3 regions of the Clostridium sp. CM042 genome follow, and region 1 is predicted to be linked to each of the others. Evidence: predicted binding sites of a transcription regulator. Region 1 holds the regulator's gene; each other region holds the start of a gene.
The links. The regulator LexA, encoded in region 1, represses DNA repair genes until DNA is damaged. The targets are predictions, from matches to a motif close to CNAACANNTGTTNG.
Positions count from the first base shown of each region.

Region 2: a site for LexA is predicted at 2,311-2,324, ahead of uvrB (excinuclease ABC subunit UvrB). Genes of this name have one in related genera too.
Region 3: a site for LexA is predicted at 2,110-2,123, ahead of ACWJJ7_RS06415 (DNA polymerase Y family protein). Genes of this name have one in related genera too.

Region 1 is NZ_CM143646.1:580,295-585,105, forward strand. Features, by position in the region: gene ACWJJ7_RS02690 (methionine gamma-lyase family protein) at 1-1,199, shown strand, start outside; gene lexA (transcriptional repressor LexA) at 1,293-1,901, opposite strand; gene ACWJJ7_RS02700 (hypothetical protein) at 2,237-2,701, shown strand; one part of gene ACWJJ7_RS02705 (IS3 family transposase) at 2,949-3,330, shown strand; one part of gene ACWJJ7_RS02705 (IS3 family transposase) at 3,330-4,285, shown strand; gene ACWJJ7_RS02710 (tyrosine recombinase XerC) at 4,417-4,811, opposite strand, start outside.
Region 2 is NZ_CM143646.1:3,046,924-3,051,734, reverse strand. Features, by position in the region: gene uvrA (excinuclease ABC subunit UvrA) at 1-272, opposite strand, end outside; gene uvrB (excinuclease ABC subunit UvrB) at 298-2,283, opposite strand; gene ACWJJ7_RS14590 (radical SAM protein) at 2,640-4,019, shown strand.
Region 3 is NZ_CM143646.1:1,344,701-1,349,511, reverse strand. Features, by position in the region: gene ACWJJ7_RS06435 (hypothetical protein) at 1-781, shown strand, start outside; gene ACWJJ7_RS06430 (hypothetical protein) at 1,068-1,355, shown strand; gene ACWJJ7_RS06425 (hypothetical protein) at 1,443-1,724, shown strand; gene ACWJJ7_RS06420 (hypothetical protein) at 1,752-1,895, shown strand; gene ACWJJ7_RS06415 (DNA polymerase Y family protein) at 2,169-3,425, shown strand; gene ACWJJ7_RS06410 (hypothetical protein) at 3,441-3,704, shown strand; gene ACWJJ7_RS06405 (response regulator transcription factor) at 4,087-4,776, shown strand; gene ACWJJ7_RS06400 (sensor histidine kinase) at 4,766-4,811, shown strand, end outside.

The DNA of each region.
Region 1 (4,811 bases):
AAGATGTACAAGAGGAGTTTAAAATTCTTGATGAAATAAGAGAGTTTAATCAACTTAAGGTTTTGACAGCACTACAAGATGAACGGATTAGCGAATGTCATTTTACAAATTCATCTGGATACGGTTATGGCGATATAGGACGCGATTCATTAGATAAAGTATATGCAAGAATTTTCAATTGTGAGAGTGCACTTGTTCGGCCGCATTTCGTAAATGGAACACATGCAATTGGAGCAGCCTTATTTGGTAATTTAAGACCTAATGATACCATGATGTCTATATGCGGAACGCCTTACGATACACTTCTTAATATAATAGGTATTAATACTAAGGAAGATATAGGCTCATTAAAAGATTATGGTGTAAAATATAAACAATTAGAATTAAATAATAACTCTAAAGTTGATATCGCTCTAATGAAAAAGACACTGATTGAAGATAAGTCAATAAAGTTAATTCATATTCAAAGATCTACTGGATATGGCTGGAGAAAAGCACTATTAATTTCTGAAATAGAAGATATTATAAAAGCTGCAAAAGCTATAAATCCAAAGGTGATTTGTTTTGTTGATAATTGTTATGGTGAATTTATTGATGTTACGGAGCCTACAGATGTAGGAGCAGATTTAGTTGCTGGATCACTCATAAAAAATATTGGTGGTGGAATTGCACCTACAGGTGGATATATTGCAGGTAAAGAAGAATATGTACTGCAAGCTTCTTACAGACTAACAACTCCTGGAATAGGAGGAGAATGTGGTTCTACGTTTGGAGTTATGCGTTCTTTATATCAAGGACTATTCATAGCACCGCATATTGCTATGGAGGCATTGAAGGGCGCTATTTTCTGCGCAAGAATTATGGAACTTGCAGGGTTTGAAGTTCTTCCTAAATATACTGATAAAAGAAGTGATATAATTCAAGCAATTAAATTTAATGATAAGGAAAAGTTAATTAATTTCTGTAGGGGTATACAAGAGGGGTCACCCATTGATTCTTTTGTTCAATGCGAACCGTGGGACATGCCAGGATATGAAGATAAGGTTATAATGGCAGCAGGTGCATTTATTCAGGGAGCATCTATAGAATTATCTGCAGACGCTCCAATTAGAGAGCCTTATATAGCATATTTACAGGGTGGATTAACTTTCGATCATGCTAAGATTGGAATACTAATAGCGCTTTCAAGAGTTATTTAATATTGATGATTTAGTAATAGAATAAAAAAATCCTGCAATTGATATATTCATTGCAGGATTTTTTTGTTCCATAAATTCTTTAAAAGTGGGTATTTAATACTTTCTGTAAATACCAATAAGTACACCTAAAATTGCACAGTCATCAACTATGATAGGGGACATAGTTGAATTTTCAGGCTGAAGCCTTATATGATCTTTTTCCTTGAAAAATCTTTTAATAGTTGCTTCATTATCAATAAGAGCTACAACTATATCGCCATTTTTAGCGGTATTGATTTTCTCAATTATAGCAAGGTCTTTATCCAATATTCCTGCTTCAATCATGCTGCTACCAGAAACTTTAAGCATAAATAGTTCATTATTGGTTTTAGTGAAATTTAAAGGAAGAGTAAATGTATCTTCAACATTTTCAACTGCGAGTATTGGTTTTCCAGCAGTGATTTTCCCTATAATAGGTATATCTATAAGTTCTTTTCTTACGACAGAACCCTTTATTAATTCAATTGCACGAGGCTTGGTAGGGTCTCTACGAATATATCCTTTTTTTTCTAATCTTGCTAAATGCCCATGAACAGTCGAGGTAGATCTTAAGCCTACGCCATCGCATATTTCTCTGACTGAAGGTGGATATCCTTTTAATTGAACCTGTTTCTTTATAAAGTTATATATTTCACTTTGCTTGTCTTTTTTTTCAGTTAACACGTCAACGCCTCCCATTCATAGTATAATTATACCATATAAATGTAAAAACATCAAACCTATGTTCTATTTTGCGGTAAAAAATTGTATATTACTATGTGTGACTACATAAGTCATCATTAAATCATCTCCTGCGGAGCTGCATTGACGACTTCAGAAGGATATTTATACTCCCACTGAAGTTTTCTATTTGTTAGGTCATGTAACTCCAACTTATAGAAGTGGGAGACTTTCCTTCTGAAATGTCGTTAAAGAGTGTTAGTGTTTGATTATTGAAAATATATTTGCTATAATGGTCTATTATGAAAGTAATTGAAATAAATAGAGCGGGGTGTTGTATGTCTAAAAATTGTATATTTAATAATAAGAAAATTTGTAATAGTTGTGGAGAATGTGAAGTCTGCGAATTAAATTCAAATAAGAAATGTAATAATTGCGGTAAATGTTTAGAAATGGAAGGGTACGATGTAAAAGCTATAAAAATTGATGAAGTTTTTGAGGATAATGAGATTGAAGGGGTAGAAGAAAATTTTTATGATAAGGATGAAATTAATTTATCGGAAGAAGTAGATAATAATGAAAATGAAATTGAGGAACTACCAAAACTCGAAGATTATGATTCAGTGGTAGCCAACGATGAATTTTCAAAACTACATAAAGATGATTTTATACCTGAAAATAATGAAGTTTGGGAATTTATAGATGACATAGACGGAGCAAAAGAGCTACTTGAAAATGAAGATGATAACTCAGGATTACTTCAAGAAGAATTTCCTGGACTTATAAGACTAAAAAAAATATAAGTATTAGAAGTATATATAGAAATAGTTAAAATCTATTGCATATTTTTATGCTCAAAAAAAGTATATATTACGTATAATGCATTAAAGCGAGCTTTAGAACTTCTTATTTTATTTTTAATTAAGATTCGTAAAGAAAAATATATGTTTGAGTGACAGTAAAATGTACCCTATAGAGTAGACGATTTAAAAAAAACTACCCTATGGGGTTTTTCTATGTATAATGGAATAAAGGATTAGGGGTGAATAAATGAGCATTAAGAATTTTACAGAAAAAGAAGTGAAAGTGTTATCCAAAAATAAATATGTAACAAATGTTAGTATTAAAGGTATAACTTACACTGATGAATATAAACGCATTTTTGTAACAGAGAATGAAAAGGGCAAATCTATAAAAGAAATATTTAAAGAATATGGTTTTGATATAGACGTTCTTGGAAATGATCGAATTAGATCAGCAGCTTACAGATGGCGGACTGCATATAGAAAAAAAGGTGTAATAGGACTGAATGATACAAGGAAATCAATGTGCGGAAGATCAAGAGGGAAAGATCTTCCCATAGAAGAAAGATATAAACGTCTTAAGGTCCAAGTTAATTTACTTAAAGCTGAGAATGAATTACTAAAAAAAATCGACATCCTAGAAAGAAGGCTGGTAAAGAAAAAATAATATTAGTAGCAGAAGAAAAATATATTCTTATCAATTCACAAATTAAAAAATATAAACTCAGAAATATGCTTAGCCATTTATGCAGTGTGTCGGGGGTATCCCGTTCAGGCTACTACAACTATTTCTCAGTTAGTTCACAAGGAGTTAGGAATCAACGTGACGATCATGATCAAATAGTGCGAGATACTATCTTAAAAGCATATAACTTTAAAGGCCGCAAAAAAGGAGCTAGACAAATTAAAATGACGTTAGAAGGCGAATTTGGTATCGTTTACAATTTGAAACGTATCCGTAGGATAATGAAGAAATACCAAATTGTATGTCCTATTAGAAAAGCAAATCCTTATAAAAGGATGATGAAAGCCACCCTCGAACATGCTGTTTTACCAAATCTATTAAATAGAAACTTCAAGCAAAATATACCTGGCAAGGTATTGCTTACAGATATAACTTATTTGTTTTATGGAAAGGGTCATAGGGCGTATTTATCAACGATTAAGGATTCCTCTACAAATGAAATACTGGCATATAATGTGTCAGCTAATATTAAGATGGATATAGTCACTGATACTATACTAAAGCTAAAAAAGAATAGAAATATTAAAATATCTAAAGATGCATTTATTCACTCAGATCAAGGTTGTCATTATACAAGTCCAATCCTTCAAAATCTCGTTAAAAGTTGTGGACTAGGACAATCTATGTCAAGACGTGGAAACTGTTGGGATAACGCTCCACAGGAATCATTCTTCGGTCATTTCAAAGATGAGGCAAACATAAAAGAGTGTCAAACATTAGTAGAGTTAAAGAAAGAAATTAAAAAATATATGATCTATTATAATAGATATAGATATCAATGGGATTTGAAAAAGATGACTCCTGTTCAATACAGAAATCATCTTTATAATTCAATATAGTTTTTTCTAATTGTCCTTGACAAAGGGTACAGATTACAGCGAGTTTATATTTTTTAGCAGATTAATTTAAAAAAAATTAGTAGTTCTTAGCGAAGTGAATGCATTAGTAGTAATATATACTTTTTTCTTTTTTATTCATCAGAAAGTGGGTTTGACTTAACCGCATTTCTTAATTTATCATTATCTACATGAGTATATATTTGTGTGGTAGATATATTTTCATGACCTAATATTTCTTGTAGACTTCTAATATCTACATTCCCATATTTATACATAAGAGTAGCGGAGGTATGTCTTAATTTATGAGGAGTATATTTATCTTTATTAAGACCAGCATTGCCTATATACTTTTTTACAATTCTCTCCACAGTTCGTTTATTAATTCTTCCGTATTTGCCACTGATAAAGAGGGCATCCTTATCTTCAACATGAATTTTAGCTATGTTTATATTTCTAATAGGTAAATATTTATAAATTGCTCTTAGTGATGCTTTATTCAAATAAATAGTACGTTCTTTATTTCCTT
Region 2 (4,811 bases), 1.4 Mb from region 1:
GTAGTTTTCTGATCTATAGAAATAGCAGGAGATAACCCCTCTATGTACTCAACATCTGGCTTATCCATATTACCTAAAAACTGCCTTGCATATGCAGATAATGACTCCACATACCTTCTTTGTCCCTCTGCATATAATGTATCAAAAGCAAGTGAAGATTTACCAGACCCTGAAAGTCCAGTAAACACTACAAATTTATCTCTCGGTATCTCCAAATCAACATTTTTTAAATTGTGAACCTTAGCACCCTTTATAAAAATTTTATCCCTCATGTTTTCCTCCTCTGTTACAACACAATTATATATTTTTAATCTGCTTCTTGAGTTTATAAATTATATCGCGGAGTTGCGCCGCTCTTTCAAAATGTAAATCCTTAGCTGCTTGCTTCATCTCATTTTCATACTTATCCATTAACTTTTTAGTTTCATCGTAATTCGCATCCATTGCAGCTTCAAGGGTTTCATATACCTCTTTATCCTCCGCAACTGTTATAGATCCGATTACTTCCCTAATATCTTTTACAATAGTGGTTGGCACTATATCATGTTCTTCATTATATTCCATCTGAATTCCTCTACGCCTTGTAGTTTCATCCATAGCCTTTTTCATAGACTTTGTAATTTTGTCTGCATACATTAGTACCTTGCTCTCTGAATTTCTTGCAGCTCTTCCTATTGTTTGAATTAATGAGGTTTCAGAACGTAAAAACCCTTCTTTATCTGCATCGAGTATTGCAACAAGAGCTACTTCTGGAATATCTAATCCTTCTCTCAAAAGATTTATACCTACTAGCACATCAAAAGTACCTAGCCTAAGATCTTGGATAATTTTCATTCTTTCTATGGTATCAATATCCGAATGTAAATATGTAATTTTCATATTCATTTCTTTAAAGTATTTAGTCAAATCTTCTGACATTTTTTTTGTAAGGGTTGTAACTAAAACCCTAAAGCCTCTTTTTATTGTTTCCTGAATTCTTGCATATAAATCATCTATTTGCCCCTTAACTGGCCTTATAACTATTTCAGGATCCAATAATCCCGTAGGTCTTATTACTTGTTCTGCCACATTCTCACTATGTTCTGCTTCATAAACGTTTGGAGTTGCACTTACAAAAATCGTTTCATTCATAGTACCCTCAAACTCCTGAAAAGTTAGCGGTCTATTATCATATGCTGATGGAAGTCTAAATCCATATTCAATTAAATTAGTCTTTCTTGATTTATCCCCACCAAACATTGCTCTAACCTGCGGAAGAGTTACATGGCTCTCATCTATAAACATTAAGAAATCCTTAGGGAAATAATGCATCAATGTTTGAGGTGCCGTTCCAGCAGCCCTACCATCTAAAATTCTAGAATAGTTCTCTATACCAGTACAGTAGCCAACCTCTCTCATCATTTCAATATCATAGTTTGTTCTTTGCTTAAGTCTTTGTGCCTCTAAAGCTTTGTCCTCTGAAGTAAGCTCCTTTAACCTCTCCTCAAGCTCCTGCTCTATTTGAGCTATGCCTTGTTCTAATTTATCTTTGGATGTAGCAAAATGGGAAGCCGGGAAAATGGATACATGTTTTAGGGTTCCAATAATTTCTCCTGTAAGAGAATCAAATGATCTAATCCTTTCTATTTCATCTCCAAAAAACTCTACTCTAATTCCTTCACTTGACGACGAAGCAGGAAATATATCTATAGTGTCACCTCTCACTCTAAAGGTTCCACGAATAAAATTAATATCATTTCTTTCATACTGTATATCTACTAAATGTCTTATTACTTCATTTCTATCCTTTTCCATGCCAACCCTTAATGACACTGTAAGCTTTTTATACTCCTCGGGGTTACCAAGTCCATATATACATGAAACCGAAGCCACCACAATAACATCGTTACGCTCTAGTAATGCCGATGTAGCTGAATGTCTTAATTTATCAATATCATCGTTAACAGATGAATCTTTTTCTATAAATGTATCCGTCTGTGCAATATAAGCCTCTGGCTGATAATAATCATAATATGAAACAAAATACTCAACACAGTTATCAGGAAAAAATTCTCTAAACTCTGAGCAAAGCTGTGCTGCTAAGATCTTATTATGAGCAAGCACCAATGTAGGCTTTTGAACCCTCTCAATAATATTAGCCATGGTAAAAGTCTTACCTGACCCCGTTACTCCTTTAAGAGTTTGAAACTTTTTACCTTCTTCAATTCCGCACACAATGCTATCAATTGCCCGTGGTTGATCTCCAGTAGGTTTAAACTTTGAATGTAACTTAAACTCATGCATAAAATCACCGCCTTGTATTCCTTTTTCTGAACATTTGTTCGTTACCTCCATTTTAACTATAAATTTTCCATATGTCAATATATCCTATACTAATTCACAAAAACTATTCAACTGCTATAAATTAAAAAAATTTAAAGATTATAATTAACACCATTCATAGTTCTTTCAACAATAGTTCTAGCTAATTTACCGTTAAAAATTTTCATTGGTTACATTTTATTCTAAATTACAGAAATAGATACTATATATATATAATCACCTATATGCATATAAACAAAATTAACGATTAATTTTAGTTGATTCTCATTAAATAATAATATACTGCATAAAAAAATATTTTAAATGGAGGAATTGTTGTGAGTATTATGAATTCTTTAGAAAAAGGTGTGAAATCTAAAATCATGGAGACTTTACTTAATTATCTAGATAAGAACCCAGAAAGAAATGTTGACAAAATTTTTGAGAATGTAAGTAAACTAATAAAAGATGAATCTCAACTAAAACAAATAGATTTTGTCTATAGTTATTACAAGAACAACCCACCAACACATGATTATATACAAAATATATTAACTAATACAGACACAAATTGTCTTAAGAAATTGGTTACTAATTTCTTTGCAAATGCAAATTGGTATGCTGGTGCAAAACGCAACAAATTTTTAACCGACGAAGATACAAAAATACCACTTGTTTTGCTAATCAGTCCATCTATGAGATGTCCTTTACACTGCGTTGGCTGCTATGCATCTAATTATAGTAAAGATACTGATATTCCACCTGTAGAAGTAGAGAGATTAATTAAAGAAGCAAGAGATTTGGGAATATACTGGATAATAATACTTGGGGGTGAACCTTTCTATAATGACTATCTACTCGATATATATGAAAAATTTGATGACATGATGTTCTCCCCGTTTACTAGTGGCATTCTTATAACTGACGAAATTGCCAATAGGATACAAAAATGTTCAAATGTATTCCCAATGCTCTCGATTGAGGGCTTTGAAGAAGATACAGAAGCAAGAAGAGGAAAGGGTACATTCGCAAAAGTTATACATGCTATGGATCTGCTTAAAGAAAGAGGAGTTTTATTCGGAGTTTCAACATGTGTTACAAGAACTAACATAGATGATGTGTTATCTGATAAATTTACTGATATGCTAATTGAAAAAGGTTCTAAATTAAGTTGGTATTTCTTGTTTATGCCGGTAAGTTCACATCCACAGTTTGATATGATGCTTACACCAGAGCAGAGAATAAGACTTGGAAGAAGAACTAATGAAATAAGAACAACAAAACCATATTTTACAATTGATTTCTTTAATGACGCTCCACTAGTAGGTGGGTGTATAGCTGGTAAATACTTCTTTCATATCAATTCAAAAGAGGATGCAGAACCATGCATATTTGCACATTTCTCAACAGTTAATTTAAAGGGAAGACCACTAATTGATGCTTTTAGGGATCCTTTCTTTAAAGAATTAAGACATAGACAGCCATACAACAAAAATATGTTAAGACCATGTATGATGATAGATAATACTAATGTAATAAAAGATGTATGTCAAAAGGTTGGTGCTAAACCAACTGATGCTGCTGGAGATGTTATGCTTAACGACAAAGAATTCCATGAAAATATTGACAAGGTTGCAAATGCTTTCACACCTTATGCCAATAAAGAGTGGAAGGAGACCTTTAATGAAAAAGGAAATGATGAATTATCAAAAGGTTAATTATGTACTTTCTCCTGCGTAATTTGAAATAAGAGTTTGAAACGTGAAAGTTGATTAAGAAATTCTAGTGTTTTGCAAATATAAAATCCTCTAGCACTCACATTCGTCTTACAGCCGGTTCGCTAGCCTTCCTTCCAGTCAGGCTCACGAGAATTTTATATTAGCAAAACAAGAATTTCTAAATCAACTTTCAATGTTTCTGCACTTCTTATTTCAAATCACTTCCGGAGAAAGTTCATACTATTATGCATAGCTATATCCACAGATGTGACTCTTATGCTACCATGGTACTATATTGTCGGGCGAAAAAACATGAATTTCTAAAAACAGTTCAGGGAAAATCTGAGACCTATCGTCCTAGGTTGGCTAACACAGTCTCTAGATATTCGCTTGTGGCATATCTAAGTTATCCACATTATTTTTCGCGAGCTGTTTCCTATATAATAAAAAAGAAATAAAGTATATATTACTTATTAATTCATTATAAGTAATATATACCTTTTTTCGCTTAAAAATATTTGTTAGCAAGCCTGGTAAGTTGGGATTATCTTATGAAGGAATTTAACGACATTTCAAAAGGAAAGTCTCCAACTTCTATAAGTGGGGATCACATACTACAACAAAAATAAAACTTCAGTGGGAGCCTAAATCTCCTTCTGAAGTCGTTAATTACAGCTCCGCAGGAGATGATTTGATGCAAAATTTATGGAAAATACACAAAACAAACAAAATAGACATCATATTGACACCTCGTTGACACTCGCAATTGCTATGATTAAAAGATAGAATCGA
Region 3 (4,811 bases), 760 kb from region 1:
AGTAAATTTAGGTGGAACTGCTATGGTAGATGATATAGACAAATTAGCATCTAAGGGTGAAGAACTTAATACACCCCTACAACTAGGATATGCTGAAGGTTGGAAAAACCTAAATAATGATATGATAGACTTTGTGACAATTATCATATTTATTGTACCATTTATCATTTTACCTATATTTGCAGAAGATCCCAAAACAAAAATGAAACAACTTTACATTGCAACTAAACATGGTAAAAAAACTTTAGTTAAAGCTAAAATAATAACAGGATTTGAAGTAGGTGCGGTAATTTATGGTACAGCTGTATTAATATTTTCGCTTTCAAGGTTATCAATCCTTGGATTTAAGGGAGCAAATTTACCTATTCAAAGTAGTGTGAATTACTTATTTTGCCCCTATAATATAACTTATTTACAGCAGTATTTATTAAATGTAACAATAGGGTTTATGGCAATTATAGTAATGGTGTCTATAACACTCTTATTTACAGTGATAGTAGAGCAGATTCTATCATCAGCGGTAGTTGTAACATTCTTTTTAGCTATAATGACTATGTTACCTAATAACGATTTTATTTTAAATCATTTTTTTAAGAACTTCTTACCGTACAATATGACTAATTTTAATAGTTATTATATTCACCCTGAGATTTATAGTATATTAGGTGAAATTATACCTACTTATGTATTAGTTATTTTAGTATCATTTATAGTTTTTACAATATTTACTACTTGTACAGTGGTTATATCAAATATAAAACTAGCAAGCAAGTTAAAATAATATATAAAATTTTATAAGTAAGATAAGTAGGATACTGAGAAATGTATTAAAATCAATGTATCTAATTAACTTTGGTGCAAATCTGCATGAAAACACAGCTTTACAGAGATTGATTTTAGCGGGTTTATTAAAACTTAAATAGATATTGTAAAATTCTAGTTTTTTAACATGAGAAAGCTACACTCCTAATTATTATTGGGATGTGTAGCTTTTTTACATTTGTGATTACAATATTGTTTATGGAGTTAGATTAAATTATCACCTGCGGAGCTGCTCATATTCTTAGATGATGCATAGCTTCGCAGAAGATAAATTAACGACTTCAAAAGGCGATTTATACTCCCACTGTATTTATGTGATACAAGAAAGCGAAAATCCTGCAACAACTGTGGATGAGGAATATAAAAAGTTTGCAAGCAATTATTTATGGGTAGGTTATAAAAATAAGGGCTTGGGTATTTTTGCAAAAGATACGATTTCAGAAATGGATGGCCCATGCTTAACTTGCAGAAACATTTGCACTACGCCAGATTTCATACCAGAATATGAGTTAGAACTACAAAAACCACGCTAAAAAATAGTAATCTATGGTACATAATGGTATAATTGACTTGAAATTATTGCGTAATAGTTAGATTAAGCGCAGTAAAGGAGGTTGAATATGTCTGATAAAAACAATAATAATGGAAAAAAAGATAAACAGAATTATTATCTTGGTGCTGGAATTGGAATTGGATTAGCACTCGGAGCTGCATTAGGATCAATATTTGATAATATAGCTATTGGAGCTGGATTGGGTATGCTTCTTGGGATAGTCATAGGTGTACTAATGGATAAAAATAAAAAGGATGTAAAAGGAGACTTAATTAAAGTTGTTTTAGTTGCTATTGTAGGTGTAATTCTTGTATCATCGGTACCTAAAATTATTGATTATTTATGGTAATTTAGCTGTTATTATATAAATTTACTGATGCACATCTATTCATATAATCCGAATGAAGCAGATGAAAAAATAATAGATGAAGCAATAGAAGAATCAAAAGAAAATAGCCATTATTTAAGTGAATTAAAAAGACTTACAGAAAATATGGAAGAACATGCATTAAAAGCATAAGCTCAGTTAATTAAATATATATGGAAATAGTAAAGAACTGGTGTAATTTAGCTGGTTCTTTTTGATTTTTTGATGAATAGGCACCTGATCCTTGGGAATAGTTACTAATAGAATTCCCATCATAGTGAAATAATCTATGTGAAATACATATATTACAAAAAAAATATGCGAATTTGCTTCTAAAAAGTAAGCAAGTAGTATATAATAAGTATAACGAACTGATGTTCTAATATGAGCAAATTAAGATTAATAAAAAGGAAGATGATTTATGCTATGAGTAAATTGATATTTCATATTGACGTAAATAGTGCCTATCTATCATGGGAAGCTGCATATAGACTTCAACAAGGGGAAGAGTTAGATCTTAGAGCGGTACCATCTGTAGTAGGCGGAGATGAAGAAAGCAGGCATGGAATTGTTTTAACTAAATCAATGCCTGCTAAAAAATTTGATATTCACACAGGAGAGACTTTATATAGTGCAAGGGCTAAGTGTCCTGGAATAATAATTGTACCTCCAAGATATTCATTATATATGAAGTGTAGCGAAGCTATGCATCAAATATTTTTAGAATACACTCCAAGTATTCAGCGTTTTTCAATTGATGAAAGTTTTTTGGACTTTTCTAATATGGAACATTTATATCCTGACTATTTGAAACTCGCTGAAACTATAAAAGAGAGGATAAAGAATGAGCTTGGGTTTACAGTGAATATAGGGATATCAAATAATAAATTGCTTGCAAAGGTAGCTTCGGATTTTAAGAAGCCAGATAGAATTCACACACTTTTCCCAAATGAAATAAAACATAAAATGTGGCCATTACCTGTTGAAGATTTATTTATGGTAGGTAGAGCGACAGCACCTAAATTGCACAATTTAAATATTAATACTATTGGAGAATTAGCAAATTATAATTTGGATATTTTAAAGAATAAATTAAAGAGTCATGGTCAAGTTATTTGGAATTACGCCAATGGCATCGAATTTTCAGAAGTCCGCAAGAGCAATTATATTAAAATGAAGGGTATAGGTAATTCTACAACAATAGCTTTTGATGTGGAAGATAAAGACACGGCTCATAAAGTGTTACTATCCTTGTGTGAAACAGTTTCCATGCGTTTAAGAGATTCACACAATTGTTGTACTGTGATAAGTATAAGCGTCAGGGGGAGCGACTTAATATTTTATTCTCGTCAAAAGAAAGTAGCTGTAGCAACTGACTCTACTCGCAAAATATATGAAATAGCATGCTATTTATTTGATAATGTTTGGAAAGGCAATCCAATAAGGCAATTGGGGATACATATCACAGACTTTTGTAGTAATGAGTTTTATCAGTGTTCTTTGCTAGATAGTTTTGATTATGAAAAAGATAAAAAGATAAATGATACCGTTGATAAAATAAGATTAAAATATGGGCCAAAAGCTGTAGTTAGGTCTTGTTTTCTTCATTCAGGGCTAAATAGTATGTGTGGTGGAATGGCAGATGGTGAGGAAGATTATCCATTAATGAGCGCAATGCTTTAAGGAGGTTTATAATAAATGAAGGTTTTAGCATTACCTATAGAAATGGTTTCATACACTGATAATAAAGGCGATATAAAGCCTATAAGGTTTAGAATGCAAGTAGGCGATGAACCTATGCAAGTTATAAAAATAGATAAGGTTATAGTAAAAGATACTGAGAAATTGGCAGGTAATGTTATGATTATTTATAAGTGTCAGAGTGTAATTGACGGAGCTGAAAGGTTATATGAGATTAAATATGAGATGGGTACTTGTAGGTGGATATTATTTAAAATTTAGATCCCAGACTATCAATTACTGAAATAATATAGCCTGTACACATTTTTTATTTTATTAGTTTCTCATATTATGAATGTGATTAATATGTTATTTTAATCATTAAGGAGAGAAGCAAAGCTTGGCATTTACTTGCAGGGTGAAAGTCCCTGTTGAGAAGGGTCTAACCAACCACTCATATCGAGTATTGCGTTGAAGCTGGTAACAGCAAGACGAAGCGTACACAGAGAACTATATAGGCCGCAGAGAGAATTGTGATGAATCCATGTTGAACTTAGTAAAAAATATAAATAAGCATGAATACACTAATTTTATTTGGTATAATATGTTTAAATGGAATTGAGAATATTATAAGTTTTTTAATATAAACATATGGAGGAATTAAATGGAGAGAATTTTGATTGTTGAAGATGATAAAGATATTCGAGATATATTAAAAATCTATTTAAAAGCTGAATCTTTTGAAATATGGGAAGCTGAAAATGGTAAGAGAGCTTTTGAAGTTCTTGAAGATAAAGAGCTGGATTTAGTTATTTTGGACTTAATGCTGCCAGATATAAGTGGGCTAAACATTTGTAAAAATATACGCACCAAATACAAATTTCCTATAATAATGCTGACTGCAAAAACAGCGGATCAAGATAAAATAATAGGCCTTACTTATGGTGCAGATGATTATATCACTAAGCCTTTTAATCCCTTGGAAGTCATGGCAAGGGTTAAAGCTCAGCTTAGGCGATACAAGGAATATGGGGAAGGTACAAAGGAAAATAATACTATATATTATAAAGGATTAATCTTAGATAGAAATAGTAGACATGTTAATTTCAATGGCAAGGAACTAAAACTAACACCTACAGAATTTAACCTTATTGAAATATTACTATTAAACAAAGGACATGTCTTAAATGGAGAAAAGTTGTTTCATTTGTTGAGGGAGGAGGAGTATTATTCAAAATCTACAAATACAATAACAGTTCATATTCGAAACTTAAGAGAAAAAATGGAGGAATCTTTTGAACATCCGGAATATATTAAAACTGTTTGGGGGGTAGGCTATATCATTGAAGATTAAAAAATGGAACTGGAATTATTTTATTTTAGCTTTTT